Regions from separate parts of the Kitasatospora sp. NPDC088346 genome, predicted to be linked through region 1. Evidence: riboswitches for the same ligand, from Rfam matches in the RefSeq annotation. Region 1 holds a riboswitch; each other region holds the start of a gene.
The links. A riboswitch is a leader RNA that binds a small molecule or an ion and turns the genes downstream of it on or off. The one in region 1 is predicted to bind cobalamin.

Region 1 (9,327 bases):
CTCGGCGGGGCCGCCGTGGTGGCGCTCGCCGGGGCGGCGGTGCGGCGCCGCCGCAGCGGGCGCGGGGGCCCGGCCGGGGACCTGCCGTGAGCCTGCGCCGGGTGCTGCTGCCGCGTCAGCTGCACCCCTTCGCCTGGTGGCTGTGGGCGCTGGGTCTCGCGACCGCGGCCGGGCGGACCACCAACGTGCTGCTGCTCGCCCTGCTCGCGGCGGCCGCCGGGTACGTGGTGTCCGCGCGCCGCACCGAGGCGCCCTGGGCCGGTGCGTACGGGGTGTTCCTGCGGCTGGGCATCACGGTGGTGCTGATCCGGGTGGTGTTCCAGTCACTGCTGGTCGGTTCGGGCGGCACCACCGTCCTGCTCGACCTGCCGGAGATCCCGCTGCCCGGATGGATGGCCGGGGTGCGGCTGGGCGGCCCGGTGACCGCCGAGGCCGCCTACGCGGCACTCGACGACGGCGCCCGGCTCGCCACCATGCTGCTGTGCTTCGGCGCGGCCAACGCGCTGGCGAGCCCGGCCCGGCTGCTGCGGGCGCTGCCGCGGGCGCTGCACGAGCTGGGCGTCGCGGTCACCGTCGCGCTCGGCGCCGCGCCGCAGTTGGTCGCCGCGGTCGCCCGGGTGCGGCGTGCCCGGCGGCTGCGCGCCCTGCCGGTGAAGGGGCTGCGCGGCACCCTGTCGATCGTGGTCCCCGTCCTGGAGGAGGCGCTCGACCGGGCGCTGACCACCGCCGCCGCGCTCGACGCCCGCGGCTACGGCCGCCGCGCCACGCTCCCGGCCGGCCGCCGACGAACGGTCCACGTGCTGACCCTCGGCGGCCTGCTGGGTGTGGTGGTCGGCCTGTACGGGGTCTTCGACGCGTCCACCGTGATCCCGGTCGGACCGCTCGGCGAGGTGACCACCGGCGGCGCGGGGCCCGTGCTGCTCGCGGTTGGCCTGGCCGGCTGCGTGGTCGGGCTGCGCCTGGGCGGGGCGGCCGTCCGGCACACCCGGTACCGGCCCGACCCGTGGACCTGGCCCGAGTGGACGACCGCCCTCGCCGGCGCGGGAACGGCGCTCTGCTTCGTCCTCTCCGGCGGACCGGACTCCGGACTCGCCCCCGACCCGTGGAGCCTGGAGATCCCCGGCCTGCCGCTGCCCGCCGTCGCCGGGCTCGTCCTCGCACTGCTGCCCGCCCATCTGACACCGCCGCCACCAGCGGTCGCGGAGCGGCCCGACGCACGGCGCCCCCACCCCGGAACACCCGGCCCCGCAAAGGCCGTCACCGCATCGAACGACCCTGCGAGGTTGCAGCCGTGAACGCCGTCCACTGGGAGCAGGTCGCCTTCCACTACCCCCGTGCCGAGCACCCCGTCCTCGCCGGCGTCGACCTCGCCGTCCCGGAGGGCGAACTCGTCCTCGTCCTGGGGGAGACCGGCAGCGGCAAGTCGACGCTGCTGCGCACCGTGAACGGCGCCGTCCCGCACGCCACCGGCGGCACCCTGTACGGGCGGGTGCGCACGGCCGGACGCGACACCGCCGACCATCCGCCGCGCGAACTCGCCGACACCGTGGGCGTGGTCCCGCAGCGCCCGGCCGACGCGTTCGTCGCCGACACGGTCGAGGAGGAGATCGCCTACGGCCTGGAGTGCCTGGCGTACCGGCCGGAGGTGATGCGCCGGCGGGTCGAGGAGACCCTCGACCTGCTCGGCCTCGCCGAGCTTCGCGCCCGGCCGCTCACCGCGCTCTCCGCCGGACAGCAGCAGCGCGTGGCGCTGGCCGCCGCGTTCGCCGCGCAGCCCGCCCTGCTGGTGCTGGACGAGCCCACCAGTGCCCTCGACCCGCCGGCCGCCGAGGAGGTCCTCGCCGCGCTCACCCGCCTCGTCCACGACCTCGGTACGACCGTCCTGCTCGCCGAGCACCGGCTGGAACGCGTCGCCCAGTACGCCGACAGCGCGCTGCTCGTCCCGGGCGGGGGAAGGCCCGTCCGCTACGGCGGCCCCGCCGCGATCCTGGCCGACTCACCGGTGGCGCCCCCGGTGGTCGAGCTCTCCCGGCTGCTCGGCTGGGACCCGGTCGCGCTCAGCGTCCGCGACGCCCGCCGCCGGGCCGCCGGCCACCCGCTGCGCGACGCCGCCCCCGTCCGCCGGCCCGCCTCGGAGCCGGGCGCGCCGGTGGCCCGGGTACGCGGACTGGTCGCGCACCACGGGCCCGTCCCGGCGCTGCGCGGCGTCGACCTCACCCTGCACGCCGGCCGGATCACCGCCCTGATGGGCCGCAACGGCGCCGGCAAGTCCACCCTGCTCGGCTGCCTCGCCGGCCTGCACCGGCCCAGCGCCGGCACGGTCGAGGTCACCGGCCACCACCCCGCGCGGCTCAGGCGACGGCAGGCGGCCACCCTGGTCGGCATGGTGCCCGCCGACCCCGGGGACCTGCTGCTGCACGACCGCGTCGACCAGGAGTGCGCCGCAGCCGACCGCGAGGCCGCCGCCACCCCGGGAGCCACCGCGGCCCTGCTGGCCCGGCTGGTGCCCGGCATCGAGGCGGCCGCCCACCCGCGCGCCCTCTCCAGCGGCCAGCGCCTCGCCCTCGCCCTGGCCGTCCTGCTGGTCCGCCGCCCCAGACTGCTACTGCTGGACGAGCCCACCCGCGGCCTCGACTACCCGGCCAAGCAGCGCACCACCGAGATCCTGCGCGAACTCGCCGCGGACGGCCACGCCGTCCTGCTCGTCACCCACGACGTGGAACTCGCCGCGGCCTGCGCCGACACCGTCGCCGTCCTCGCCGACGGCGAGCTCGTCACCGACGAACCCGCCGCCGCCGCACTCGCCGCCTCGCCCGCCTTCGCCCCGCAGATCGCCAAGGTCCTCGCCCCCGCGCCCCTGCTCACCGTCGACGACGTGCGGCTCGCCCTCGCCGGAGGCACCCGATGACCGTCCCGTACCTGTCCTCCCGCACCCCGGACCTGCCCCGCCTCGGCCCCCGTTCCGTCCTCGCCCTGGTCCTCGTCACCCTGGTCGGCATCGCCGGGTTCGGCTGGCCCTTCCTCGCCGACCACACCTCCGCCGTCGCCCACGACACCGACGCCCCGTGGCTGTTCGCCCTGCTCACCGTGCTGGTCCTCGCGGTGGTGCTGACCGCACTGCTGGACGGCGCCGCCGACGCCAAGGCCGTCGCCCTGCTCGGCGTCCTCGCCGCCGTCGGCGCGGCGCTGCGCCCGCTCGGCGCCGGCACCGCCGGGCTGGAACCGATGTTCGTCGTGATGGTCCTCGGCGGCCGGGTGATGGGCCCGGCCTTCGGCTTCGCGCTCGGCTCCACCGCGATGTTCGCCTCCGCCCTGCTCACCGCCGGGATCGGCCCCTGGCTGCCGTTCCAGATGCTCACCGCCTCCTGGGTCGGCCTCGGCGCCGGGCTGCTGCCCCGTCGCCCCACCGGCCGTCCCGAGACCGCGATGCTCGCCGCCTACACCGTCGCCGCCGGCTTCGCCTACGGCATCGTCATGAACCTCTGGTTCTGGCCGCTGAGCATCGATCCCTCCTCCACGGTCGCCTACGACCCCGGGGCCGGGCCGCTCGGCAACCTCCACCGGTACGCCGTCTTCTACGCCACCACCTCGCTCGGCTGGGACGTCCCCCGCGGCATCCTCAACGCCTCTCTGGTGGTCCTCGCCGGACCGCGCCTGCTCGCCGCGCTGCGCCGCTCCGTCGACCGGGCCGCCTTCGGCACCCGGATCCGGATCCTGCGCCCGGAGGTGACGCGGCCGTCCCAAGCCCCACCGGCCGAACCCTTGACCGCGCCTCCGTTCACCCAGGATGATGAACCGTCAGAAAAGCTGACAACTCCGGCAATGGGGGAAGACCGGTCGAAATCCGGCGCTGACCCGCAACGGTAGGCCACCACGCGATCCCGCGCGGAGGCGAGCCCGAACACCCGCCCCCGGAGGCACCGTCCTTCCACCCGTCGCGGACTGCGGGTCGGAGCCCCGACCGTCCCCCGGCCGCGCCCCGCGCGGCGCGCCGCCGGCGCGACCGGGTGCGTCCGGACGCAGGCCCGGAAAGGCCACCCCATGCAGCTGCGCCAGCGCGCCGCCGCCCTCCTCGCCACCGGCACCCTCGCCGTCACCGCGCTCCTGCCCGCCACCACCGCGTCGGCCGACACCCCCGCTCCCGGCGGCACCCGGCGCCCCGACGCCGCCGCAGCCGGCTGGCTCGCCCGCCAACTCGTCGACGGCGACCACTTCGAGACCGTCTTCGACGGCACGGCCTACCCCGACCAGGGGCTCACCGTCGACGCCGTCCTCGCCCTCGCCGCCGCCCGCACCGCCGACGGCGCCGCAGCCAGGGCCACCAGCTGGCTGGCCAGGCCCGACGTCCTCACCGGCTACATCGGCGACGGCGCCACCGAGGCGTACGCGGGCGCGACCGCCAAGCTCCTCCTCGCCGCCGAGGTCCGCGGCACCGACCCCACCACCTTCGGCGGCGTCGACCTGCCCGCCCGGCTGCGCTCCCTGCAGACCCCGGCCGGCCGGTTCTCCGACCGCTCCCAGTGGGGCGACTACAGCAACGCCTTCGGCCAGTCCTACGCGCTGCTCGCACTCGACCGCACGCCCGCCGGAGCCCCGGCCGCCGCCGTCGACTTCCTCGCCGGCAGCCAGTGCGCCGACGGCGGCTTCCCGCTGAACTTCGGCCAGCCGACCTGCGCGAGCGATCCCGACGCCACCGCCCTCGCCGCCCAGGCCCTCGCCGTCACCGGACGCCACGCCAAGGCGCGGGCCGGACTGACCTGGCTGGCCGGCCACCAGCTCCCCGGTGGCGGCCTCGCCGCCGCCGGCGCCGTGAACGGCAACGCCAACACCACCGGCCTGGCCGCCCAGGCCCTGCTCTCGGGCGCCCACCTCCCGGCCGGCCTCAAGGCCCGTACGTTTCTGACCGGCCTCCAGGCGGGCTGCACCGCCCCCACCGCCGACCGCGGCGCCGTCGCCTACGACGCCACCGGCCCGAACCCGGCCACCGCCAAGCGCGCCACCGCGCAGGCCGTCCTCGGCCTCGCCGGCACCGGCCTCGCGCACCTCACCGCCCACGGGGCCCGCCCCGACACCCCGACCCTCAGCTGCCCCTGACCCGTCCCCGACCCTTCCCGACCGCCCGACCGTCACCGAACACCCCTGGAGCAGACCGTGAGCCGCCCCCGACCCCGCCGCAGACTCCTCGCCGCCCTCACCGCGGCCGCCGCCCTCACCGTCGCCCTGGTCGGCGCCACCACCACGGCCGCGCCGCCTGCGAGCGCCGCGGCCTGCACCGGCACCTCCGGCGTCACCGTCGTCGTCGACTTCACCGCCCTCGGCGGTGGCGTCCAGACCGGCTGCGCCCCCGGCGACCCCACCAGCGGCCTCGCCGCCCTCACCGGTGCCGGCTTCGGCTACGCCTTCCACCCGCGCTTCCCGGGCATGGTCTGCCGGATCAACGCGCTCCCGAACCCGTGCAACGGCGCGCCGGTGACCGCGTACTGGTCGTACTGGCACGCCGCGCACGGCGGCCCGTGGAGCTACAGCACCCTCGGCGCGGGCAGCTACGACCCGGCGCCGGGCGACGTCGAGGGACGGGCCTTCGGCGCCGGCTCCCAGCCGGGCATCACCGCCCCCTGACCCCGCGCGGCGGCCGCCCCGGAGGCACGGCGCGCGCAGCCGTACCCCGGGCGGCGTTCCCGGCGGGCCGCAGGGGTGCCGACGGTGGCTCCCCGATCCGATGATCAGCCGTTGAACGCACGGTAAACCTTCGATCGATAGGGCTTGGATCCGGATGGGCCATTAATGCAAGGCGGTCGCCGCTCTCTTGGTGTAGAATCAGAAGCGCAAGGGGGTCGCAGGATGAGCATCACGACGATGCGGGCGGCCCCCGACTCCAGGGGGAGATCCATCATGAGTTACCACTACGAGGCGATCCAGGCGACGATCGACGAGCGACTGCGGGTGGCCGAGCAGGACCGCATCGTCCGCGCGCTGCGGCTCAAGAACCGCGCCGAACGCTTCCAGAAGCGGGCCCGCCAGGCCCTCGACAGCCTGACCGCATGAGCACCCGGCCGGGAACGGGCCGTCACCGTGACAACGGTGGCGGCCCGTTCTGCTTCCCCGCCGGAGCACCCGTCACGCCCTGATCCGCGCGGTGGGACCTCCCGCGCCTCACCGTGCCGCGCCCGGACCGTCGCCGACCTGATCGACCGTCCGGCGCACGACCCGCGGTTCGCCGAAGCCCTACGGGGCCTACGGCCGGTCGAGCAGTTCGACGTCGAACTCCTCAAGCGCCTGCACCCGGACGCCGGACGCCTCCGTCGCCTTGGCGCGGAGCCGCGCCTGCGGCCCCCGGGTGGCCTCCAGCGCCGCGCGGTCGCGGAAGATCGCGCCGACGCTCCCGAGCCCGCGCGCCCGGTCGATCAACAGCGCGCCGCCGGCGAACCCGTCCAGTGTCTCCAGCCCGGGAAGCGCCGTCGCCTCGAACGTCTCCACCAGCCGGTCGGCCGCCGTCGGGTCGAACTCCAGGCGCACCAGCCGGAACCCGGCCCCCGGCCGAGCGTCGCCCCGACGGGCCACCGCGGCCTCCCAGCGGGCCACGGTGATCGTCCCCTCGAACGCGGTCAGCAACTCCTGGCGCCGGTCGCGCAGCGCCGCGTAGCTGTCCCGCTCGTTCTGCTCGCTCTCCCACCACGATCCCAGCAGGATCTTCCCGAGCCGCCGGTCCGAGAAGCAACTGAACCCCCGGTAGCCGGCCTGGCCCGACAGCAGCCCGACGGACTCGGCCTTCAAACCCTCCAGCGCCTCGTCGGCCAGCGCCGGATCACCGGTCAGGTAGATGGTGCGGACGTACATGGCTGCGCCTCCGTCCCGGTCCGCCGCGGAACGGGCACCCCGGACCCGCCCCGCCCACCTTCCATCGCACGCCCGACGCGACCTCCGGTCAAACGCTGAGCGCCGCGACACCACCTGTGAAGGCGCCCGCCGACCTCCGGAACGTCCGCGGCCACGGCCCCGGGTCGGCAGGGGGCGCCGGTCCAGCAGCACGCCGACCCCCGTCCGGCACAACCCCCGGCACGGCCGCCGCGCGGGTCGGCGCCGTCAGCCGCCGGTCAGCACAGGGTCAGGCCGGCCGGGCATGCTGAGCACACGTCAAGGGGCCGCCGCCGCGGGGTCCCCGGTCGGGAGAGGTGCCCGGAGCGGTTCATCGGGTGCCTGGCCAGTGATGGCCGAGCAGGGTCCCTCGGGGCCCGCGCAGGTTCGAATCCTGCCCTCTCCGCCCCGAATCCGAGTGCCGCGCACGAGGTCCGGATTGCCCACCGGGCTGTCCGCTCCACCCCTCGGCCCGGCCCGTCCCGCGCTCCTAGGGTTCCCGTCATGACCGAACACCTCGGCGCGGATGCGCTCACCACCTACCGTGAGAACGGCTTCCTCCTGGTCAAGGGCCTGATCGGCAAGGAGGAGGCACGGGCCCTGCGCGAGGAGTGCCACGCCCTCCTCGGCCGGCTCGCCGACGGCCCCGACCCGACCTGGGGGAGCGCCCGCGAGCTCGTCGACGAGTCCGTCCTGCGGCACGAGCTCCGGCACTGCCATGACGTCCAGTTCCACTCGGCGGCGTTCACCCGGCTGCTGACCGAGCCGCGGTTCACCGATGTCGCGGCCGCCGTGATCGGCAGCCCGAACGTCCAGCTGCACCACACCAAGATGTTCGTCAAGCCGCCGGAGACCGGCTCGCCCTTCCCGATGCACCAGGACCACCCGTTCTTCCCGCACCGGGGTCACGCGGTCGCCGCCGCGATCATCCACCTCGACGACGCCCCCGAGGAGAAGGGGTGCGTGCGCGTCGTCCCCGGCAGCCACCTCGGCGGACCGCTGCCCCACATCGAGGACGGCAGCTGGCACCTGCCGACCGACGAGTGGCCCCTGGAGGACGCGGTTCCCTGCCCGGCCGAGGCGGGCGACGTGCTGTTCTTCGGCTACCTCACCGTCCACGGTTCGGGTCTCAACACCTCCGCCGAGGCGCGCACCACCGTGCTGGTGCAGTTCCGCGACCCCGCGGACCGACCCACGGACGACCAGCACCGCGACTCGCTCGGGCAGGGCATGATGCTGCGTGGCATCGACCCCACCGGCCGCAAGGAGGCCGATCCCGCATGACCGATCCGGCTCGGGCCGCCGCAGCCGTCCGCCTGCTCAGCTCCGCGCCGCTGGGCCTCGGCCTCGGCGGCAGGCGGGTGGACTTCGTCGGCTGGGGGTTCTACCCGCCCGAGCCGTGGCGCAACTACTGGCACAGCCACTCGTTCTACGAACTCTGCTACGCGTACGGCGGCCGCGGGGTGTTCCGTACCGGGGAGACCGAGCACCCGGTCGGGCCGGGGGACCTGTTCCTGGCCAGACCGGGTGACGTCCACGAGATCGTGGCGGACCGGGACGACCCGCTCGGCATCGTCTTCTGGTCGTGGACGATGCTGCCCGACCGTGCCACGAAGCACCAGGCCCGCCCCGGCGGTGTCGCCGACCTCCTCAAATCGCTCGCGACCGGTCCGCGCCAGGTGGTCCCCGTCCTCGACACCGCGCTGCCCCGACTGCTCCGGGAGATCGTCGAGGAGGCCGCCGCCCCGGGGCCCGGCGCCGACGACCTGCTGGCCGCGCTCGGCTCCGCCCTCGTCCTCAGCTGCGCCCGGGCGTTCGCCGACCAGCCGGCCCCGGTCCGGACCCCGGTGAGCCCGGACGGGCACGAGGGCACCCTGGCCGCCGTCATGGTCCGCTACCTGGAGGACAACTTCGACGCCCCGGTCCGGGTGCGGGACGTGGCCGCCCAGGTGCACCTGAGCGAGCGGCACGCGGCCCGGCTGTTCCAGCGCGCCTCGGGCCGTACGATCATGGGCTACCTCGCCGGCTACCGGCTGGGCGTCGCGGCCCAGCACCTGGCCGACCCGGCGCACCGCTCGACCTCGGTCGCGGCGATCGCCCGCTCCTGCGGCTGCCCGGACGCCCGGCACTTCGGTGCCGTGTGCCGGAAGCACTGGGGATTGCTCCCGACGGAGCTGCGCGCGCGGCACGGAACGACCCACCTCCTCGGCGGGTCGGGTCGGTCAACCGCAGCACGGCTTGCACTCCTTGACCTGGACGTTGTCGATGACCGGGCCGTAGGCCCCGGCGAGGGTGCTGGTGAAGCTCAGGGTGGTGGACGGGCCCTGGGCGACGAAGCTGAACTGGTGCCCGACGTAGCCCATGGCGGCCTTCGTCCTGCCGGTGATGTCGAAGGAGAAGTCCTGGAAGTCCTGGCCGTCGATGAGGGCCCGGCCGGTGCGCAGGGCAGGTCCGCCCTCCGGGTTGCCGGCC
Region 2 (9,327 bases), on a different contig from region 1:
GCCGTAGCCCTTCTCGTCGGGGAAGGAGATGGCGTACTGGTAGCGGTTCTCGGAGCCGAGGTACTCCTCGTTGAGCGTCGGGAACTCCACCGCGAGGTCGTCGATGATCTGCTCGTCGACGCTGCCGTCGGCCAGGTCGACCACCCAGCGGCGGGTGTAGGAGCGGGTGTTGGGCTCGGAGCCGCGGCCGGGCGCGCCGACCCACCAGTTCCAGGACAGCCGGAAGCCCTCGCGGTCCACGGTCGGGCCCTCCAGGACGATCCGGCCCTGGTTGTCCTCGTAGGCGTTGGAGACGTGCAGCATGTTGCCGGGCTCGATGGAGAACCAGCGGATCTGCCGGGCGCCGTCGGCGCCGCGCGGCATGACGCCGATCCGGGAGGGCTGGGTGTCGCTCCAGCCGTACGGGATGCCGGAGTGCTCGTTCGGGTCGAAGGTGACGTTGCCCTCGACGAAGACCACGTGCCGGCGGGTGATCGCGAAGTCGTGCTTGAGCGAGGCGGTGGCGCCGGGGATCTCGGCGCTGTGGGTGATCTGCCCCTTGGCGTCGGCGACGTGGTAGGTCAGGAACGGCGGGAACGGCGAGGAGCCGAAGAAGTGCAGCTCACCGGTGACCGGGTCCTCCTTGGGGTGCGCGGTCATCGCGGTGCGCAGCTTGCCGTCGAAGTCGAAGGCACCGACGGTCTCCAGCTCGGAGGTGAGCGCGAACGGCAGGTTGGCCTCGCACAGGGCGAGCAGCCGGCCGCCGTGCTCGATGATGTGCGTGCCGGCGGTGGAGGCGGCCAGGTCGGGGCCGTGCTCGGTCATGTAGGGCGCGCCGTCCAGCGCGGGGGTGTGCACCCAGCGGTTGCGGTACCACTCGGCGCGGCCCTCGTGCAGCCGGATGCCGTGCACCATGCCGCTGCCCTTGAACCAGTGCGTCGGGGTGACGCCGGGCTTCGGGTTGTGGCCGTTGCGGAGCAGCCGGCCGGTCAGCTCGCGGGGCAGGGTGCCCTCGACGGTGAGCCCGGTGGCGGTGATCTCGTCGGCGACGGGGGCGTAGTGGCCGGTCAGGTAGGGCTTGCTGGTCATGTCGGGTCCTTGGATCTCGTCGACGGCTGGGCCGGGCCCGACAGCCCGGCGCCGGCGCGGCCCAGGGCCACGGGGAGCCGGGCTGCCCGGTCCCGCCGGGTCGGTCGGAGGTCCATGGTCCGCAGCCTGGTACCGATCGGTGTCCACTTTCCAGGCCCGGCGGGGACGGGGACTGTCCACTCCTGTCCAAGGCTGTCCACCCGGGCCGGCGGGGCCGGCCCGGCAACCCGCTACCGGGGGCCGTGCAGCTCCCGCTGCCACAGGGCCTCGGAGAGCAGGTCCAGGCCCTGGCGCAGGTGGCGCCGGTAGGTGCCGTACGGCAGGCCGAGCCGGCGGGCGGCGGCCTCCTGGGTGGGCGCGCCGGAGAAGTAGCCGGCCGTCAGGGCCTCGCGGGCCCGCACGCCGCGCGGGTCGCGGGCGAGGTCCTCGACGGCCTGGCGCAGCAGGGCGCGCAGTTCGCCGGCCGGGTCGGTGGCGTCGGCGACCAGGCGGGTGCGCATCAGGGCGCAGGCGGCGAAGGCGACCGGGTCGCGCCAGTGCGGCAGGGCCTCGCGCACGGCCTGGTCGAAGGCCGTGCGGGAGGTGCCCGACGGGCCCGCCTCGGCGGGCACCTCGGGGGCGGTGAAGCGGCGGAGCCAGGCCTCGACGGGCTCGCCGCGCCAGTCGACGCCGAACACGCCGTAGGTGTGGTCGCCGACCCGCGGCCGGGCGCCGGTGTCGGTGAGGGTGCCCCGGACGCGCGTGGCCCAGGTCTCGGCGTCCTGGTAGACGGCGAAGCCGTAGGCACGGCCGCGGGCCCGGGCGGACTCCGCCTGGGCGCGGGAGCTGCTCAGGTCGATGACGCGGGAGGGCACCTGGTACTGCTCGGGGTAGACCGAGAAGCGGCTGACGCCGATGTGGTCGCCGGGGCTGACCGGGCCGTTGGCCTCGGTGTACGCCCAGGCGGCCGCGACGACGGGGTCGGTGGCCAGGTCCTCGGGGTCGGGCGGGGCGGGCAGGGCGAGCCGGGCCGTGAAGGCGACTGTGCGGCCGGTGCTGACGAGGCGGTAGACGCTGAACGCCTGGGGCTGGCGCTGCGCCCAGTAGCGGACCAGCTCGGCGGAGGCGGGTCCTTCGGTCTCCTCGGCCATCCGCAGCACGGTGTCGAGGTCGTCCGGGAGCAGGGGGCGGTCGTGGACCTCCTCCTCGCGGGACCAGGTGCGCGTGCGGGCGAGGGTCTCGGTCTCGCGGAAGAGGTAGAAGAGTTCGTCGGTGACGGTCCAGACGCGCTCGTCGGGGGCCTCGCGCAGCAGGCGCAGGTACTCCTCCTCCAGGCGTCGGCGCATCGCGAGGAAGGCGTTGGGGGCTCGCCAGCGCAGGTCGGCGGCGAGGGTCTCGCGGGCGGCGTCGTGGGGGTGCAGGCCGCGGTGCGTGGACTCCATGAAGGGCAGGTCGCGCAGCCAGCCGAAGAGCAGGTGGGCGTCCTCCTCGGGGAGCACGGTGGTGAGGAGCTCCTCGGAGGTCGAGCGGGCCTGGGCCGCGACCTCCAGGGCCCGGCGGTGGGCCGCGGTGGGCACCTCGCCGATCAGTCCGGCGAGCAGGGTGCGCAGGATGTCGGCCGAGGGCGCCCAGATCTGCTCGTTGCTCCAGCCGGTCGCTCCGGCGGCCGCGGCGAGCGACAGGGCGAGCGGGTTGCCGCCGGCGAACCGCAGGACGCGGTCTCGCAGTTCGGGCCGGAGCCGGGCGGTGGTGAGCAGGCTGAGGGCCTGCTCCTCGGAGAACGACTTCAGTTCGGCGACGTGCAGGACGCCGTCCCAGGCGGGGTCGGCGGTCCACTGCGGCTGCGGTGCGGTCCGGCCGGCCAGGACGACCAGCGCACCGTCCGCGGCGCGGGGCAGGAAGCGCTGCCACAGCCAGCTCTCCAGCCACTGGCAGTGCTCGAAGGAGTCGACGAGCAGGACCGTGCCGGGGACGTCCAGGAAGCCGGCGGCCGCCCGTTCGAAGTCGTCCGGGTCCAGGCTGGCGAAGCGTCCGTCGAGCTCCAGCAGCGGCCGTCCGGCCGCCCGGGCGCGGTCCGCCAGGCAGCGCAGCAGCGCGGACTTCCCGATGCCGCCGGGCCCGAACAGGTAGAAGGCGAACGGTGCCTGGGGATCGCCGGCCAGGGCCTCGCCGAAGCGGTCGAGTTCCTCCTCCCGGCCTATGAAGGCACGCTGTCGCGCGCTGCTCAGTCGCTCTCCCACGGACGCCATGGCGGCTCCCCTCCCCAGGTGCGGCACCGGGCACCGTTGCCCGGAGTCCTCCGTGCGGCGCGGCGGCGGCGGGGCGCCGGCGCGGGCACGTGCGGCGGCGGCCCGGTCGCCCCTCGTCGCCCCGTTCGGCGCCCGTGCCTCGCCACGTGATCAGAGCGATTCAAGCACCCGGCGGGGCATTCTCCGAACCGGCGGATTTACGGAATGCCCCCACCCGCGGGGCCGCTGCGCATTCCCGTCGGGTTTGCCGAACTGCCGGAGATCCCAACGGCCTTGAGGTGTGGCGGAACTGATGGCCTTTCACCGGACGCGGGGCCCCGACGGCACCCGCCGGCGAGAATGGGAACGGGCGCCGGCCCCCTGGGGAGCCGGCGCCCGCCGCTGCCGTCAGACCGGCGGGTAGCGGCGCGGGGTCCAGACCACTTCGGTGCCGTTGTCGCGCGCGACGGCCTGGGTCTGGGAGGAGCCGATCAGCAGGATCGTCCGCATGTCGACCTGGGTCGGGTCGAGGTCCGCCAGGCGGACGGTGCGGACCCGCTCGGTGGGGCCGCCGACGTCCCGGGCCATCACCACCGGGGTGTCGGGGGCGCGGTGTTCGAGCAGCAGGTCCCGGGCCAGGCCGACCTGGGTGGTGCGGCTGCGCGAGCCGGGGTTGTACAGCGCCAGCACGAGGTCCGCGCCGGCCGCGGCGCGCAGCCGCTCGGCGACCACCTCCCACGGCTTGAGCCGGTCGGAGAGCGAGACCACCGCGTAGTCGTGGCCGAGCGGGGCGCCCGCGCGGGACGCGGCGGCGTGCGCGGCGGTCATGCCGGGCAGCACCCGGACCGGCACCGAGCGGTACGGGTCGGCGCTGGCGGCCTCCAGGACGGCGGTCGCCATCGCGAAGACGCCCGGGTCACCGGAGGAGACCACGGCGACCCGGCGGCCGCGGCGGGCCAGGTCGAGGGCGAACTCGGCGCGCTCGGCCTCGACCTTGTTGTCGGAGCCGTGCCGCAGCTGGCCGGCCCGGACCGGGACGCGGTCCAGGTAGGTGGTGTAGCCGACCAGGTCGGTGGCGTTCGCGAGGACACCGCGGGCCTCCGGGGTGAGCCACAGCGGCCCGGCCGGTCCGGTGCCGACGACGACCACCTCGCCCTCGCCGTCCGGGTGTTCGGGCACGGTCCGGTCGATCCGGCTGGGCAGCACGGCGACCGAGAAGTACGGCACCGAGTCCGGGTCGACCTCGGCCAGCGGCGCGGTGCGCTCCCCCGGCATGGTGGCCCGCTCGACGTACTGCGCCTCGGCCAGCCGACCGGACCGCTCCAGCGCCCGCCGGACGGTCGGGAAGGTGCGGCCGAGCTTCATCACCACGGCGGAGTCGGTGGCGGCCAGCCGGGCCGTCAGCTCCTCCTCGGGCAGGGTGCCCGGGATGATGGTGAGCACCTCCTCGGCCTCCACCAGCGGCTTGCCGAGGCGGGCGGCGGCGGCGCTGACCGAGGTCACGCCGGGGACCACCTCGGTCGGGTAGCGGTCGGCGAGGCGCTTGTGCATGTGCTGGTAGGAGCCGTAGAACAGCGGGTCGCCCTCGGCGAGCACCACCACGTCGCGGCCGGCGTCCAGGTGGGCGGCCAGCCGGGCGGCGGCCTCCTCGTAGAACTCGTCGAGCGCGCCGCGGTAGCCGCCGGGGTGGTCGGTGGTCTCCACCGTCAGCGGGTAGACGAGCTTCTCCTCGATCGGGTCGCCGCGCAGGTAGGGCTCGGCGATCGAGCGGGCGATCGAGCGGCCGTGCCGGGCGCTGTGGTAGGCGACCACGTCGGCCCTGCCGATGAGCCCGGCGGCCCGGACGGTGACCAGCTCGGGGTCGCCGGGGCCGAGCCCGACGCCGTACAGCCGGCCTGACTGGCGTTCCGTCATTCCACTTCGCTCGCAATCGCGTTGATGGCGGCGGCGGCCATCGCACTGCCGCCGCGCCGGCCCCGGACCACCAGGTGTTCCAGGCCGGCCGGGTGTTCGGCCAGTGCCTGCTTGGACTCGGCCGCGCCGATGAAGCCGACCGGGACACCGATCACGGCCGCCGGGCGCGGGGCGCCCGCCTCGACCATCTCCAGGAGCCGGAAGAGCGAGGTCGGGGCGTTGCCGACGGCGACCACCGCACCCTCCAGCCGCGGCAGCCACAGCTCCATGGCGGCGGCGCTGCGGGTGTTGCCCGTCCTGGCGGCCAGCTCCGGCACCGAGGGGTCGGTCAGGGTGCAGATCACCTCGTTGCCGGCCGGCAGCCGCTTGCGGGTGACGCCACTGGCCACCATGTTCACGTCGCACAGGATCGGTGCGCCGGCGCGCAGCGCCTCGCGGGCCCGCGCGACCACGCCCGGCGAGTACACCAGGTCCTCGACCAGGTCGGTCATGCCGCAGGCGTGGATCATCCGCACCGCGACCTGGGCGACGTCGGCGGGCAGCGCGGCCAGGTCGGCCTCGGCCCGGATGGTGGCAAAGGACTGCCGGTAGATCTCGGCGCCGTCCTTCTCGTACTCGATCACGTGGTCCTCCGGGCCTCGGCGACCGCCTCGGCCATCTCTTCCGTCGTCACTTCCACCGAGGCCTCGCCTCGGGTCACCCGGTAGCCCTGCCCCGTGGCGAGCACGTCCACCCAGTCCCCGCCCGGATGTCCGCAGCGCCGCTCGCAGCCCGACCAGTGCACCGGAAGGCCGGGGCGGCCGGCGGCGTCGAGCGCCGGGGCGGCGTGCGCCCGCACGTCGGCGAGCGACCTGGCGCAGCCCGGCGTCCCGGTGCAGGCGGTGGCCCGGTCCCAGGGGGTGCCGGGCTCGGTCCGGAAGCCGGCCGCGGCCAGCCGGGGCAGCAGGGCGGCGTCCGCGCCGGGCAGGACCGCGCCGCGCCACGGGGTCAGCCGCAGGCCGTCCGCCGCGACCCCGGCGAGCAGCCGCCAGCCGGCGGCGGAGGCCCGGCCGAAGCGCAGGCCGACCGACAGGCCGCCGGGCAGGGCGCCCAGGGGCGGGTGCGGGTCGGTGAAGGCGGGCAGCGGCAGCGGGCCGGGGTCGAGCAGGTGGGGTGCCTCGCGCAGGTGCCAGGCGCGGGTGCCGGTGGCGTTCAGCGCGGCCAGGAAGTCGCGGGCGGCGGTGAGCGCGGCGTCCACGGCCTGTCCGGCGGGCACGGCGCGGGCGGTGGCGGCCCGGCCGAGGCGCAGCAGCGCGTCGCCGGCGGGCCTTGCGATCAATGTCACATCGGCGTCCAGCGAGGCGGTGTCGCCGCGGCCGTCGTCGAGGGCGAAGAGGAACTTGCCGGACAGGCCGACGGCCCAGCCGGCGGCGCACAGCTTCGCGTCGAGCTCGCGGACCCAGGCCTGCACGTCGGCGTGGCCGCGGCCGTCCAGGCCGGCGAGCGGGGAGGCGACGACGTTGCGGACCCGCTCGTGCGTGTCGGAGGGCAGCAGGCCGGCCGCGCGCAGCCGGGCCCCCAGTTCGGCGCCGGCGTCCGAACCGAGCCCGCGGAGTTGGACGTTGCCCCGCGAGGTGGTCTCCAGTTCACCGTCGCCCAGCTGTTCGGCGGCCTCGGCCAGCACGAGCGCCTGACGGGCGGTGAGCAGTCCGCCGGGCACCCGGATCCGGGCGAGCGCGCCGTCGTCGGCCGGGTGCAGGCGCAGTGCGCCGGGGCAGGCGTCGGCCTGCCCCCGGTCGGGCAGGGCGGGGCCCGGCGCTGGGGCGGCGGGTTCGGGTGGCATGGCGGCGAGCATACAGATTGTCCGAACGGCTGCCTCGGTCTCCTAGATCACAGTCCCGGAGCAGCTCCGCGGCCGGTCGGCACCCCGTACGATGCTGCGCGGGTGGCCCTGCGGGCCGCCCGTGCCAGCGACGGCGCAAGGGGAGGAAACCGGTGCAAACCCGGTGCGGTCCCGCCACTGTGACCACGGTTCACCGCCGTGGGAGCCAGGAACTCCTGCCGTCTCTCAGACCGACCCTCCGGCCCGCGGCCGGGGGGCACCGCCACGGGGCGCGGACCCCGAGGAAGGCTTGACCTGTGCGCTGCCGCATGTCCTGGGCCGCCCGCCCGTTCTCCGACGAGGCCGGGAGGCCCCTCGCATGATCCTGCTGCTGTCGACCTCCGACACCGACCTGCTCAGCGCCCGGGCCTCCGAGGGCCCGGTGCCGTTCCGGCTGGGGAACCCGGCCCGGCTGACGGTCGAGGACCTTCCCGCGCTGACCGAGGGCACCGACCTGGTGGTCGTCCGGCTGCTGGGCGGCCGCCGCGCCTGGCAGGAGGGCCTGGACGCGCTGCTGGCCGGCCCGCGCCCGGTGATCGTGCTGACCGGTGAGCAGGCCCCGGACGCCCAGCTGATGGAGCTGTCCACCGTCCCGGCCGGCATCGCCGCCGAGGCGCACGCCTACCTCGCGCACGGCGGCCCGGCGAACCTCGCCGAGCTGGGCGCCTTCCTCTCCGACACGGTGCTGCTGACCGGCCACGGCTTCGCGCCGCCGGCGTCCGCGCCCGAGTGGGGGCCGCTGGAGCGCACCGCCCGGACCACCGAGGGCCCGGTGATCGCGGTGCTGTACTACCGCGCCCACCACATGAGCGGCAACACCGGCTTCGTCGAGACGCTCTGCCGGGCGATCGAGGACCACGGCGCCCGGGCGCTGCCGCTGTACTGCTCCTCGCTGCGCGGCGCCGAGCCGGAGCTGCTGGCGCGGCTGGGCACCGCCGACGCGATCGTCACCACCGTGCTGGCGGCCGGCGGCACCCGGCCGGCCGACGCGCAGGCCGGCGGTGACGAGGAGGCCTGGGACGCGGGCGCGCTCGCCGCACTGGACCGGCCGATCCTCCAGGCGCTGTGCCTGACCTGGTCGCGGGCGGCCTGGGAGGCCAGCGACGACGGCCTGTCCCCGCTGGACACCGCCACCCAGGTCGCCGTGCCGGAGTTCGACGGCCGGCTGATCACCGTGCCGTTCTCCTTCAAGGAGCTGGACGAGGACGGCCTGACGGTCTACGCCGCCGACCCCGAGCGGGCGGCCCGGGTGGCCGGCATCGCGGTGCGGCACGCCCGGCTGCGGTACGTCCCGGCGGCCGAGCGCCGGCTGGCGCTGGTGCTGTCGGCGTACCCGACCAAGCACGCCCGGGTCGGCAACGCCGTCGGCCTGGACACCCCGGCCAGCGCGATGCGCCTGCTGGAGCGGCTGCGCGCGGAGGGCATGGACCTCGGCACCGGCCTGCCCGGCCTGGACGACGCGTCCGAGGACCAGCACGAGGGCGACGCGCTGATCCACGCGCTGATCGCGGCCGGCGGCTACGACCAGGACTGGCTGACCGAGGACCAGCTGGCCCGCAACCCGGTCCGGATCCCGGCCGCCGACTACCGCCGCTGGTACGCCACCCTGCCGGAGGGCCTGCGCGGGCGGGTCGAGGAGCACTGGGGCCCGCCGCCCGGCGAGCTGTACGTGGACCGCTCGCAGAACCCGGACGGCGACATCGTGCTGGCCGCGATCCGCTCGGGGAACCTGCTGGTGCTGATCCAGCCGCCGCGCGGTTTCGGTGCCAACCCGGTCGCCATCTACCACGACCCGGACCTGCCGCCCAGCCACCACTACCTGGCCGCCTACCGCTGGATCGCGGCCGCGCAGGAGGACGGCGGCTTCGGCGCCGACGCCGTGGTGCACCTCGGCAAGCACGGCAACCTGGAGTGGCTGCCCGGCAAGACCGCGGCGCTGTCCGCGGACTGCGGCCCGGACGCCGTACTCGGCGACCTGCCGCTGGTCTACCCGTTCCTGGTCAACGACCCGGGCGAGGGCACCCAGGCCAAGCGCCGGGCGCACGCCACCCTGGTCGACCACCTGGTGCCGCCGATGGCCCGGGCCGACTCGTACGGTGACATCGCGCGCCTGGAGCAGCTGCTGGACGAGCACTCCAACATCGCGGCGATGGACCCGGCCAAGCTGCCGGCGATCCGCGCGCAGATCTGGACGCTGATCCAGGCCGCCCGGCTCGACCACGACCTGGGGCTGGACGAGCGGCCCGAGGACGACGGCTTCGACGACTTCCTGCTGCA
Region 3 (9,327 bases), on a different contig from region 1:
GGCGCGGAGCAATCGCTCACACCATCGGGCGAATGCCAGCCGAACACGGCGTTCGCCCTGGCAGATGCAAGGCTAGGCTCGCCGCACTGCGCACCGACCGGTGCCGTGACCGCCGGGGAGAACCCAGTGCCGACCCGTACCGTCCACCGCCGGACGATGCAGTTGGTGAGCGGCTGCGCCGCCGCCGTCCTGGCGCTCAGCGCCTGCTCCTCCGGCTCCTCCGGTTCCTCCGGTTCCGGCAGCCCGAGCGGGTCCGGAACCTCGGCCCCGGCCCCGGCCCCGGCCGCGACCGCGAGCGTCAGCGGGACGGTGACGGTCGTCGCCGCCGCGTCCCTCAAGGAGGCGTTCACGGCGATCGGCGCGCAGTTCGAGGCGGCGCATCCCGGGACGAAGGTGGTCTTCAACTTCGCGGGCAGCGACGCCCTCGCGGCGAGCATCGTGAACGGCGCCCCGGCCGACGTCTTCGCGGCCGCCAGCCCGGCCACCATGAAGACGGTCACGGACGGGGGCGATGCGGTGGGCACCCCGGCGACCTTCGTCCGCAACCAGCTGGAGATCGCCACCGTGCCGGGCAACCCCCGGCACATCGCCTCCCTCCAGGACCTCGCCCCGCCCGGCCTGAAGGTCGTGCTGTGCGCACAGGAGGTGCCCTGCGGGACCGCGGCGCAGAAGGCCCTGGCGGCCGGCAACGTCCAGGTGACACCGGTCAGTTACGAACAGGACGTCAAGGCCGCCCTGACCAAGGTCGAGCTCCGGGAGGCGGACGCCTCGCTCGTCTACCGGACCGACGTGAAGTCCGCGGCGGGCAAGGTCGACGGGGTCCCCTTCCCCGAGGCCTCCTCCGCCGTCAACGACTACCCCATCGCCACCCTCACCCACGCGCCCAACACCGCCGGCGCCGAGGCGTTCGTCGCGCTGGTGCAGTCCCCCGACGGGCAGAAGGTCCTCACGGACGCCGGCTTCCTCAGCGCCTGAGCCGGGCCGCCGGGCCCACCGGCGGCCGGGCACTCACGCCAGGTCGAGCAGTTGCTCGTGGAAGCCGCCGAACCCGCGCTGCCGGTCGACCAGGTGCAGTTCCAGGATCCAGTGGCAGACCCGGCCCGCCCGGTCGGTACGGCGCAGCGGGGTGTCGTTGTCGGGGGTGATGTAGGAGTCGGCCCTGGCCCCGTCGTTGGTCTCGTGGGGGAACTCGCCGACCAGGTGGCCGGCGTGCCAGATGCCGATGGTCCAGCCGGCCTCCGCCGCGAGCCGCTCGACCTCGCCGAACAGCCGCCGGCCGGTGATCTCCGGGTCGGCGGCGAAGGCGTCCCGTCCGGCGTCGAAGATCCGCGGGAGGTCGCGGAGGAGGCGGTGCTTGTCGGGATCGTCCCCGAAGACGTAGGTGCGACCGAAGTCCGCCTCGTACTCCTCGAAGATCGGGCCGAAGTCGGCGAAGGCGATGTCGTCCGGGCCGATGACGCGGTCCGGCGGGTTGTCCTTGTACGGGGCGAGGGTGTTGGGCCCGGAGCGGATGATCCGCTTGTGCCAGTGCTTGGTGGTGCCGAACATCTCGTTGGCCAGGTCCCGGATCCGGTCGCTCGCCTCGCGCTCGCCCACGCCCGGTGCGACCAGGCCGCGCGCCTCGGCCTCGGCGAACAGCGCGATCGCCTTCCGCTGCGCCGCCACCAGCCCCTCGGCGCGCCGGGCCTCCCGCAGGCCGGAGTCGTCAGCCGTCATGTCGTGCACCCCCTTCCGCTCCTCGCGGCGGTCGTCCCCCCGCATCCGCCATGGAAATTACCCGATCTTGGTCGCAGCTGCACGGTGGTGGCGGCGATCGACGCGTGACGCCGTCGGGCCGGGGCGGGTGCATCGGCACGTCGCGCCCGACCCGGCCCGACGGGGTGTCAGCCCGCGAGTTCCTCGCGGAGGGTGCGGGCGGCGGCGACCAGGTTCTCCAGCGAGGTGCGGGCCTCGGGCCAGCCGCGGGTCTTCAGGCCGCAGTCGGGGTTGACCCACAGCCGCTCGGCCGGGATGGCCGCCAGGCCGGCGCGGAGCAGGGCGGCGGCCTCCGCGGTGCTCGGCACCCGCGGCGAGTGGATGTCGTAGACCCCGGGGCCGACCTCGCGCGGGTAGCCCGCCGCGGCCAGTTCGTGGGCGACCTCCATGTGCGAGCGGGCCGCCTCCAGCGAGATCACGTCGGCGTCGAGCTCGTCGATCGCGGTCATGATCGCACCGAACTCGGCGTAGCACATGTGCGTGTGGATCTGGGTGTCCGCGCGCACCCCGGAGGTGGAGAGCCGGAACGCCCGGGTGGCCCAGTCCAGGTACGCCGCCCGGTCGGCGGCCCGCAGCGGGAGGGTCTCGCGCAGCGCGGGTTCGTCGACCTGGATCACGGCGGCGCCGGCGGCTTCCAGGTCGTCCACCTCGTCGCGCAGGGCGAGGGCGACCTGCCGTGCGGTGTCGCCGAGGGGCTGGTCGTCGCGGACGAAGGACCAGGCGAGCATGGTGACCGGGCCGGTGAGCATGCCCTTGACCGGACGGTCGGTCAGGTCCTGGGCGTAGCGGTACCAGTCGACGGTCATCGGGTGCGGGCGGGAGATGTCGCCGGCCAGCACCGGCGGGCGCACGTACCGGGTCCCGTACGACTGGACCCAGCCCTGCTGCGTGGCGAGGTAACCGGTGAGCTGCTCGGCGAAGTACTGCACCATGTCGTTGCGTTCGGGCTCGCCGTGCACCAGGACGTCCAGGCCCGCCTTCTCCTGGTAGGCGATCACCTCGCGGACCTCGGCGCGCATCCGCTCGCGGTAGCCCTCCCGGTCGATCCGGCCGGCTCGCAGGTCGGCGCGGGCCACCCGCAGCTCGGCGGTCTGCGGGAAGGATCCGATGGTGGTGGTGGGCAGCAACGGCAGTCGGAGGCGCGCCCGTTGGGCCGAGGCGCGCTCGGGGTACGCCTGGGCGCGGCGGGCGTCGGCGGTGGTGGTGGCCGCGACCCGCGCGCGGACGGCCGGGTCGTGGGTGAGCGCGGAGGCGGCCCGGGAGGCCAGGTCGGCGCGGTTGGCGGCGAGTTCGGCGCCGATCACGTCGGTGCCCTCGCGCAGGCCCCGGGTGAGGGTGGCGATCTCGGCCGTCTTCTGCCGGGCGAAGGCGAGCCACCGGGCCACCTGCGGGTCGAGGTCGCGTTCGGCGGTGGCGTCCAGCGGGACGTGCAGCAGCGAGCAGGAGGGGGCGACGTCGACCCGGCCGGCGAGGCCGAGCAGCGTGGCCAGGGTGGTGAGGGACCTCTCCAGGTCGTTGATCCAGATGTTGCGGCCGTCCACCACGCCGGCGATCAGCCGCTTGCCGGGCAGCCCGCCGACGGCGGCGAGGTCGGCGAGGTTCGCGGCGGCGGGGCCGGTGAAGTCCAGGCCGACGCCCTCGATCGGGGCCCTGGCGAGGACCTTCAGCGCCTCGCCGGCCCGGTCGAAGTAGGTCGCCACCAGGATGCTCGGCCGGTCGGTGAGCGCGCCGAGTTCGCGGTAGACCCGTGCGGCGGCGCCCAGTTCGGCCGGGGTGCGGTCCTGGACGAGGGCGGGCTCGTCCAGCTGGACCCACTCGGCGCCGGCCGCGCGCAGGTCCGCGAGCAGGTCGGCGTAGACGGGCAGCAGCCGGTCGAGCAGGGTGACCGGCTGGAAGTCGGCGGCCGTGCCGGGCGCGGGCTTGGCGAGCAGCAGGTAGGTCAGCGGGCCGACCAGCACCGGGCGGGCGCGGTGGCCGAGGAGCAGCGCCTCGCGCAGCTCGGACACCGCCTTGGCGGAGTTGGCGGCGAAGACCGTGTCCGGGCCCAACTCCGGCACCAGGTAGTGGTAGTTGGTGTCGAACCACTTGGTCATCTCCAGCGGCGCCACGTCCTGGGTGCCGCGGGCCATGGCGAAGTAGCCGTCCAGCGGGTCGGCGTCCACGGCGGCGCGGTGGCGCGGCGGGATCGCGCCGACGGCGACGGTGGTGTCCAGCACGTGGTCGTAGAGCGAGAAGTCGCCGGTGGGAACCTCGGTGACGCCGGCCTCGGCCAGCCGCCGCCAGTTGTCGCGGCGCAGCCCGGCGGCGGTGGAGCGCAGGTCTGCGGCGGTGACGCGGCCGGCCCAGTAGCCCTCGACCGCCTTCTTCAGCTCCCGGTTCGGGCCCTGCCTCGGGTAGCCGTACACGGTGGCCTGCGGGCTTGCCTGCGGGGTGGTGGAGCTCGATGACACGGAACTCTCCTTCGCGAGTCGCGTTGCGATCCCGGGAGAGCACGGAGGCACGGGGGTACGAGGGTGGGGGCGCGGCACCACCGGGTGCCCGCCCGCTCCGCCGACCCGCCCACGAGGTCACCGAGATCACCGCGTGCGGTCGCACGCGGGCAGTGGCAGGTCTTCGGACTCGCGGGCACGTCCACCTGTCGAAGGCGGACACCTACTGGCCGTCGCTTCCCGGGCCCCGACGGGCCCAGTGCATGTGACGGCGGTCGTTCCCACTCACCGCTGCGGGGCAGTCCCGGATTCCCACCGGGTTCCCTCTTACGACGCTCCCGCCTGGCTGGCGGGGCGAACCGACTGCGAGGCACAGCCTACGGCCATCGCGCCGGCCCGGTCCGCGGTCGTCCGGATGGCGGATGGCGGCGTGGGACGGTCCGCGGCCGTCCGTGCGGTGTCGCTCGGCGGCGCAGGGCGGTTTCCGCGAGGCCTTCGGGGCGCTCGCCGGCCGCCAGGTCGGCCGGGTGGCCGGTCGGCCGGGTGGTCACCGCGACGATGACGGCGCGGCCCCGCGTCGGCCGCGACGCTGCCGGACGCCCCGCTGCCGGACGCCCTGCGGTCCCGCCACCCGCAGGGCCGCCGGCGGGGTCGTCCCCGCCGGCACGTCGGGCCTCACTCCGCGGGCCCGGTGCGGACGGGGTACGGGACGAAGGTGCTGGCGTGCTCGTCCACCGCCAGGGGCAGGCCGAGGGCGGGTGCGGCGCGCTGCGGGCAGGCGGGGCGTTCGCAGACCTTGCAGCCGAGGCCGATCGGGGTGGCCGCGCCCTGGTCCCCGAGGTCGAGGCCGGTGGAGTACACCAGGCGTGCGGCGTGCCGCAGTTCGCAGCCGAGGCCGATGGCGAAGGTCTTTCCGGGCTTCCCCCAGCCGCCCGGCGAGCGGGTGACCGCGCGGGCGGTCCACAGGTAGCGCCGGCCGTCCGGCATGGCGGCGACCTGGACGTGCACCCGGCCGGGCGCGGCGAAGGCCTCGTAGACGTTCCAGAGCGGGCAGGTGCCGCCGGTGCGGGAGAAGTGGAAGTCGGTGGCGGACTGCCGTTTGGAGACGTTGCCGGCCCGGTCCACCCGGACGAAGGAGAAGGGCACCCCGCGCAGCCGGGGCCGCTGGAGGGTGCTGAGCCGGTGGCAGACGGTCTCGTAGCCGACGCCGAAGTGGTCGGCGAGGTGTTCGATGTCGTAGCGGGCCGCCTCCGCCTCGGCGTGGAAGGCGGCGTACGGCAGGACGAGGGCGGCGGCGAAGTGGTTGGCGAGGCCGATCCGGGTGAGCGACCAGGCGGTGGAGCCGGTCGGGCTGTCCTGCGCGGCGAGGTCGGACAGCAGCGGGTCGTGCTCCAGGTAGGCCAGTTGGGTGGCCATCCGGAAGGCCTGCTGGCCGGGGCGCAGCCGGTCCGAGAGCCGCAGCACCCGGGCCTGCGGGTCGTACGCGTGCAGGCGCTCGCCCCCCGTGGCCAGCCGGACTCCGTGCGCGGACGCGAGGCGTTCGGCGAGCACCGCCCTGACCCCGCCGCGCCGCAGCCCGATGCCGGACGCCAACTCCTCGGCGGCCAGGTCGAGTTCGTGGACGTAGTTCCTGCGGCGGTAGAAGTACTCGCGGACCTGCTCGTGCGGGGTGCGCGCGGTGTCGGGGGCCGGGCCGCGGTCGCCGGCGAGGACGGCGAGCTGTTCGGCGACGGCCCGGCGGCTGCGGCTCAGGTCGGTCAGCAGCCGGGCCACGGCGGGCAGTCGGGCGGCCAGGTCGTTCAGGTCGCCGGGGGTGACGCGGCCGGTGGCGAGTTCCTCGCCTAGGCAGTCGCGGAGGTCGGCGGTGAGCCGGGCGGTGTCCGGCGGGGCGAAGTAGCCTGCGTCGACGCCGAAGGCCTCGGTGAGCCGCAGCAGCACCGGGACGGTGAGCGGGCGGGCGTCGTGCTCCAGCTGGTTGAGGTAGCTGGGCGAGAGTTCGAGCAGCCGGGCCAGGGCCGCCTGGCTGAGCCCGCGGTCCTCGCGCAGGCGGCGCAGCCGCGCTCCGGCAAAGGTCCGTCCCATCGAGCCGTCTCCGTTCGTCGCCGACTGTTCGGGTGCCGGGCAGCATAGCCGGGAGGAGCGGGGCAAGATCTTCGCATGCTTCGCGGATTCACAGGATCCGGTTCGCAGAAGATGGCATCCGGCCACCGGTGACGGCCGTCGCGGCGGGTGTCAGAGTCGGTGCTGCGGCCGGCAGGCGCACCACGAAAGGCCCGCTCCACCAGATATGTGCGACCTGGCGGCGGGCCTTGGGGGGCAACAACGTCTTGGCGGCCCAGGCCGTCTGCCCGGCGCTCCGGCCGCACCCCCACCTCGCGGGGTGAGCATCCTCACACCCTTCGCAACGAGCATTCCCGGGAGCGGATCATGACGCAGTCGGTTCGGCAGCAGCAGGAGCAGCAGACGGCGGAGCTGGCCGCCCGGTGGGCGTCCGACCCCCGCTGGGCGGGCGTCGAGCGGACCTACACCGCGGCCGACGTGGTGTGGCTGTCCGGCACGGTCCGCGAGGAGCACACGCTGGCCCGGCGCGGCGCCGAGCGACTGTGGTCGCAGCTGCACGAGCGGGACTACATCCACGCGCTCGGCGCGCTGACCGGCGGTCAGGCGGTGCAGATGGTGAGGGCCGGGCTGCAGGCGATCTACCTGTCGGGCTGGCAGGTCGCCGCCGACGCCAACCAGGCCGGGCAGACCTACCCGGACCAGAGCCTGTACCCCGCCAACTCCGTTCCCCAGGTGGTGCGCCGGATCAACAACGCGCTGCTGCGGGCGGATGAGATCGACGCCGCCGAGGGTGACGCCGGTCCGGACTGGCTGGTGCCGATCGTCGCCGACGCGGAGGCCGGCTTCGGCGGTTCGCTGAACGCGTTCGAGCTCACCAAGGGCATGATCGCGGCCGGGGCGGCGGGCATCCACTACGAGGACCAGCTGGCCTCCGAGAAGAAGTGCGGCCACCTCGGCGGCAAGGTCCTGGTCCCCACCGCCCAGCACGTGCGCACGCTCAACGCGGCCCGCCTGGCGGCCGACATCGCGGACGTGCCGACCGTGATCGTGGCCCGCACCGACGCGCTGGCCGCCAACCTGCTGACCACCGACGTCGACGAGCGCGACGCCCGGTTCTGCACCGGCGAGCGCACCGCCGAGGGCTTCTACCGCGTCGAGCCGGGCATGGCCCCGGTGATCTCCCGCGGCCTGGCGTTCGCCCCGTACGCGGACCTGCTGTGGGTGGAGACCGGCACGCCGGACCTGGCGCAGGCCCGCGAGTTCGCCGAGGCCGTCAAGGCCGAGTACCCGGACCAGATGCTGGCCTACAACTGCTCGCCGTCCTTCAACTGGAAGGCCGCCCTGGACGACGACCAGATCGCCAAGTTCCAGCGCGAGCTGGGCGCGATGGGCTACCGCTTCCAGTTCATCACGCTGGCCGGCTTCCACGCGCTCAACCACTCGATGTTCCAGCTGGCCCGCGGCTACGCCGAGAGCGGCATGACGGCCTACGTCGACCTCCAGGAGGCGGAGTTCGCGGCCGTGGCGGACGGCTACACCGCGGTCAAGCACCAGCGCGAGGTCGGCACGGGCTACTTCGACCGGATCTCCACCGCGCTCAACCCGAACGCCGAGACGCTCGCCCTGACCGGCTCCACCGAGACCGAGCAGTTCCACTGATCAGGCCCGGCCGGATCCCCCACGTCCGGCCGGCCTCCCGACACCTCCGCCCGGGGTCCCGTTGAGGGACGGGACCCGGTGGCCGTCACCGCCCGGGGCCGCGTAGGGAGACGCGGCCCCGGGCCCCACCTTCCTGGAGAGCCGGATGACCCTGACCAGCCGTATCGAGATCCTCGGTGAGCCCGAGGAGCGGTTCGACGAGATCCTCACCCCCGAAGCCCTGCACTTCGTGGCGGCCCTGCACGACGCCTTCGCCGACCGGCGCACCGAACTGCTCGCCGAGCGCCGCCGCCGGGCCGCCGTCCTGGCCGCGACGGGCACCCTGGACTTCCTCCCGGAGACCCGCGCCGTCCGGGAGGACCCCACCTGGCGGGTCGCACCGATCGCGCCCGGCCTCGCCGACCGCCGGGTGGAGATCACCGGCCCGCCGGAGCGCCGGATGACCGTCAACGCCCTCAACTCCGGCGCCGAGGTCTGGCTCGCCGACTTCGAGGACGCCACCGCGCCCACCTGGCACAACCTCGTGTCCGGCCAGCTCAACCTGCTGGACGCCGTGCAGCGGCGGATCGACGACACCACCGCCGACGGCCGGCGCTACCGGATCGGCGACAGCCCGGCGACCATCGTGGTCCGCCCGCGCGGCTGGCACCTGGACGAGGCCCACCTGCTGATCGACGGCCGTCCGGCCGTCGGCGCGCTCACCGACTTCGGCCTGTACCTGTTCCACTGCGGGCGGCGTCAGATCGCGAACGGCAGCGGCCCGTACTTCTACCTCCCCAAGCTGGAGAACCACCTCGAAGCGCGGCTGTGGAACGAGGTCTTCACCTTCGCCCAGGCCGAGCTGGGCATCGCCCACGGCACGATCCGCGCCACCGTCCTGATCGAGACCATCACCGCGGCGTTCGAGATGGACGAGATCCTGTACGAGCTGCGCGAGCACGCCGCCGGCCTCAACGCGGGCCGCTGGGACTACCTGTTCAGCCTGATCAAGAACTTCGCCGGCCACGGCCCCCGCTACGTGCTGCCGGACCGCGCCACCCTCACCATGACCCAGCCCTTCCTGCGGGCCTACACCGACCTGCTGGTGCGCACCTGCCACCGACGCGGCGCGCACGCCGTCGGCGGGATGGCCGCCGCGATCCCCAGCCGCGACCCGGCCGCCAACGAGGCCGCCCTCGCCAAGGTCCGGCTGGACAAGGAACGCGAGGCCGGCGACGGCTTCGACGGCTCCTGGGTCGCCCATCCCGGCCTGGTCGCGACCTGCCGGGAGGTGTTCGACGGCGTCCTCGGCGAGCGGCCGCACCAGATCGACCGGAGCCGCGAGGACGTCGAGGTGACCGCCGCCGACCTCCTCGCCGTCCAGCGCCTGTCCGTCGGCCTGCCGACCGACGAGGGGGTGCGCTCCAACGTGGCGGTGGCGCTG

Region 2: another riboswitch for cobalamin. It lies ahead of cobN (cobaltochelatase subunit CobN); the one in region 1 lies ahead of ACIOFR_RS26990 (peptidase).
Region 3: another riboswitch for cobalamin. It lies ahead of metE (5-methyltetrahydropteroyltriglutamate--homocysteine S-methyltransferase); the one in region 1 lies ahead of ACIOFR_RS26990 (peptidase).

What each region holds. Positions count from the first base shown of each region.
Region 1 covers NZ_JBIURH010000025.1:68,207-77,533, forward strand. Annotated here, with positions in the region: gene ACIOFR_RS26970 (hypothetical protein) at 1-90, shown strand, start outside; gene ACIOFR_RS26975 (energy-coupling factor transporter transmembrane protein EcfT) at 87-1,295, shown strand; gene ACIOFR_RS26980 (ABC transporter ATP-binding protein) at 1,292-2,908, shown strand; partial or broken gene ACIOFR_RS26985 (ECF transporter S component) at 2,905-3,708, shown strand; cobalamin riboswitch at 3,774-3,928, shown strand; gene ACIOFR_RS26990 (peptidase) at 4,042-5,094, shown strand; gene ACIOFR_RS26995 (flagellar hook-length control protein FliK) at 5,152-5,619, shown strand; gene ACIOFR_RS27000 (hypothetical protein) at 5,893-6,045, shown strand; gene ACIOFR_RS27005 (hypothetical protein) at 6,235-6,837, opposite strand; gene ACIOFR_RS27015 (phytanoyl-CoA dioxygenase family protein) at 7,360-8,139, shown strand; partial or broken gene ACIOFR_RS27020 (helix-turn-helix domain-containing protein) at 8,136-9,029, shown strand; gene ACIOFR_RS27025 (choice-of-anchor C family protein) at 9,078-9,327, opposite strand, start outside.
Region 2 covers NZ_JBIURH010000002.1:157,296-166,622, forward strand. Annotated here, with positions in the region: gene ACIOFR_RS04330 (carotenoid oxygenase family protein) at 1-1,068, opposite strand, end outside; gene ACIOFR_RS04335 (ATP-binding protein) at 1,299-3,296, opposite strand; gene ACIOFR_RS04340 (precorrin-2 C(20)-methyltransferase) at 3,684-5,189, opposite strand; gene ACIOFR_RS04345 (precorrin-8X methylmutase) at 5,186-5,812, opposite strand; gene ACIOFR_RS04350 (hypothetical protein) at 5,809-7,011, opposite strand; cobalamin riboswitch at 7,107-7,249, shown strand; gene cobN (cobaltochelatase subunit CobN) at 7,370-9,327, shown strand, end outside.
Region 3 covers NZ_JBIURH010000013.1:99,889-109,215, forward strand. Annotated here, with positions in the region: gene modA (molybdate ABC transporter substrate-binding protein) at 127-975, shown strand; gene ACIOFR_RS19415 (M24 family metallopeptidase) at 1,009-1,716, opposite strand; gene metE (5-methyltetrahydropteroyltriglutamate--homocysteine S-methyltransferase) at 1,884-4,205, opposite strand; cobalamin riboswitch at 4,363-4,514, opposite strand; gene ACIOFR_RS19425 (short-chain fatty acyl-CoA regulator family protein) at 4,860-6,266, opposite strand; gene aceA (isocitrate lyase) at 6,612-7,904, shown strand; gene aceB (malate synthase A) at 8,050-9,327, shown strand, end outside.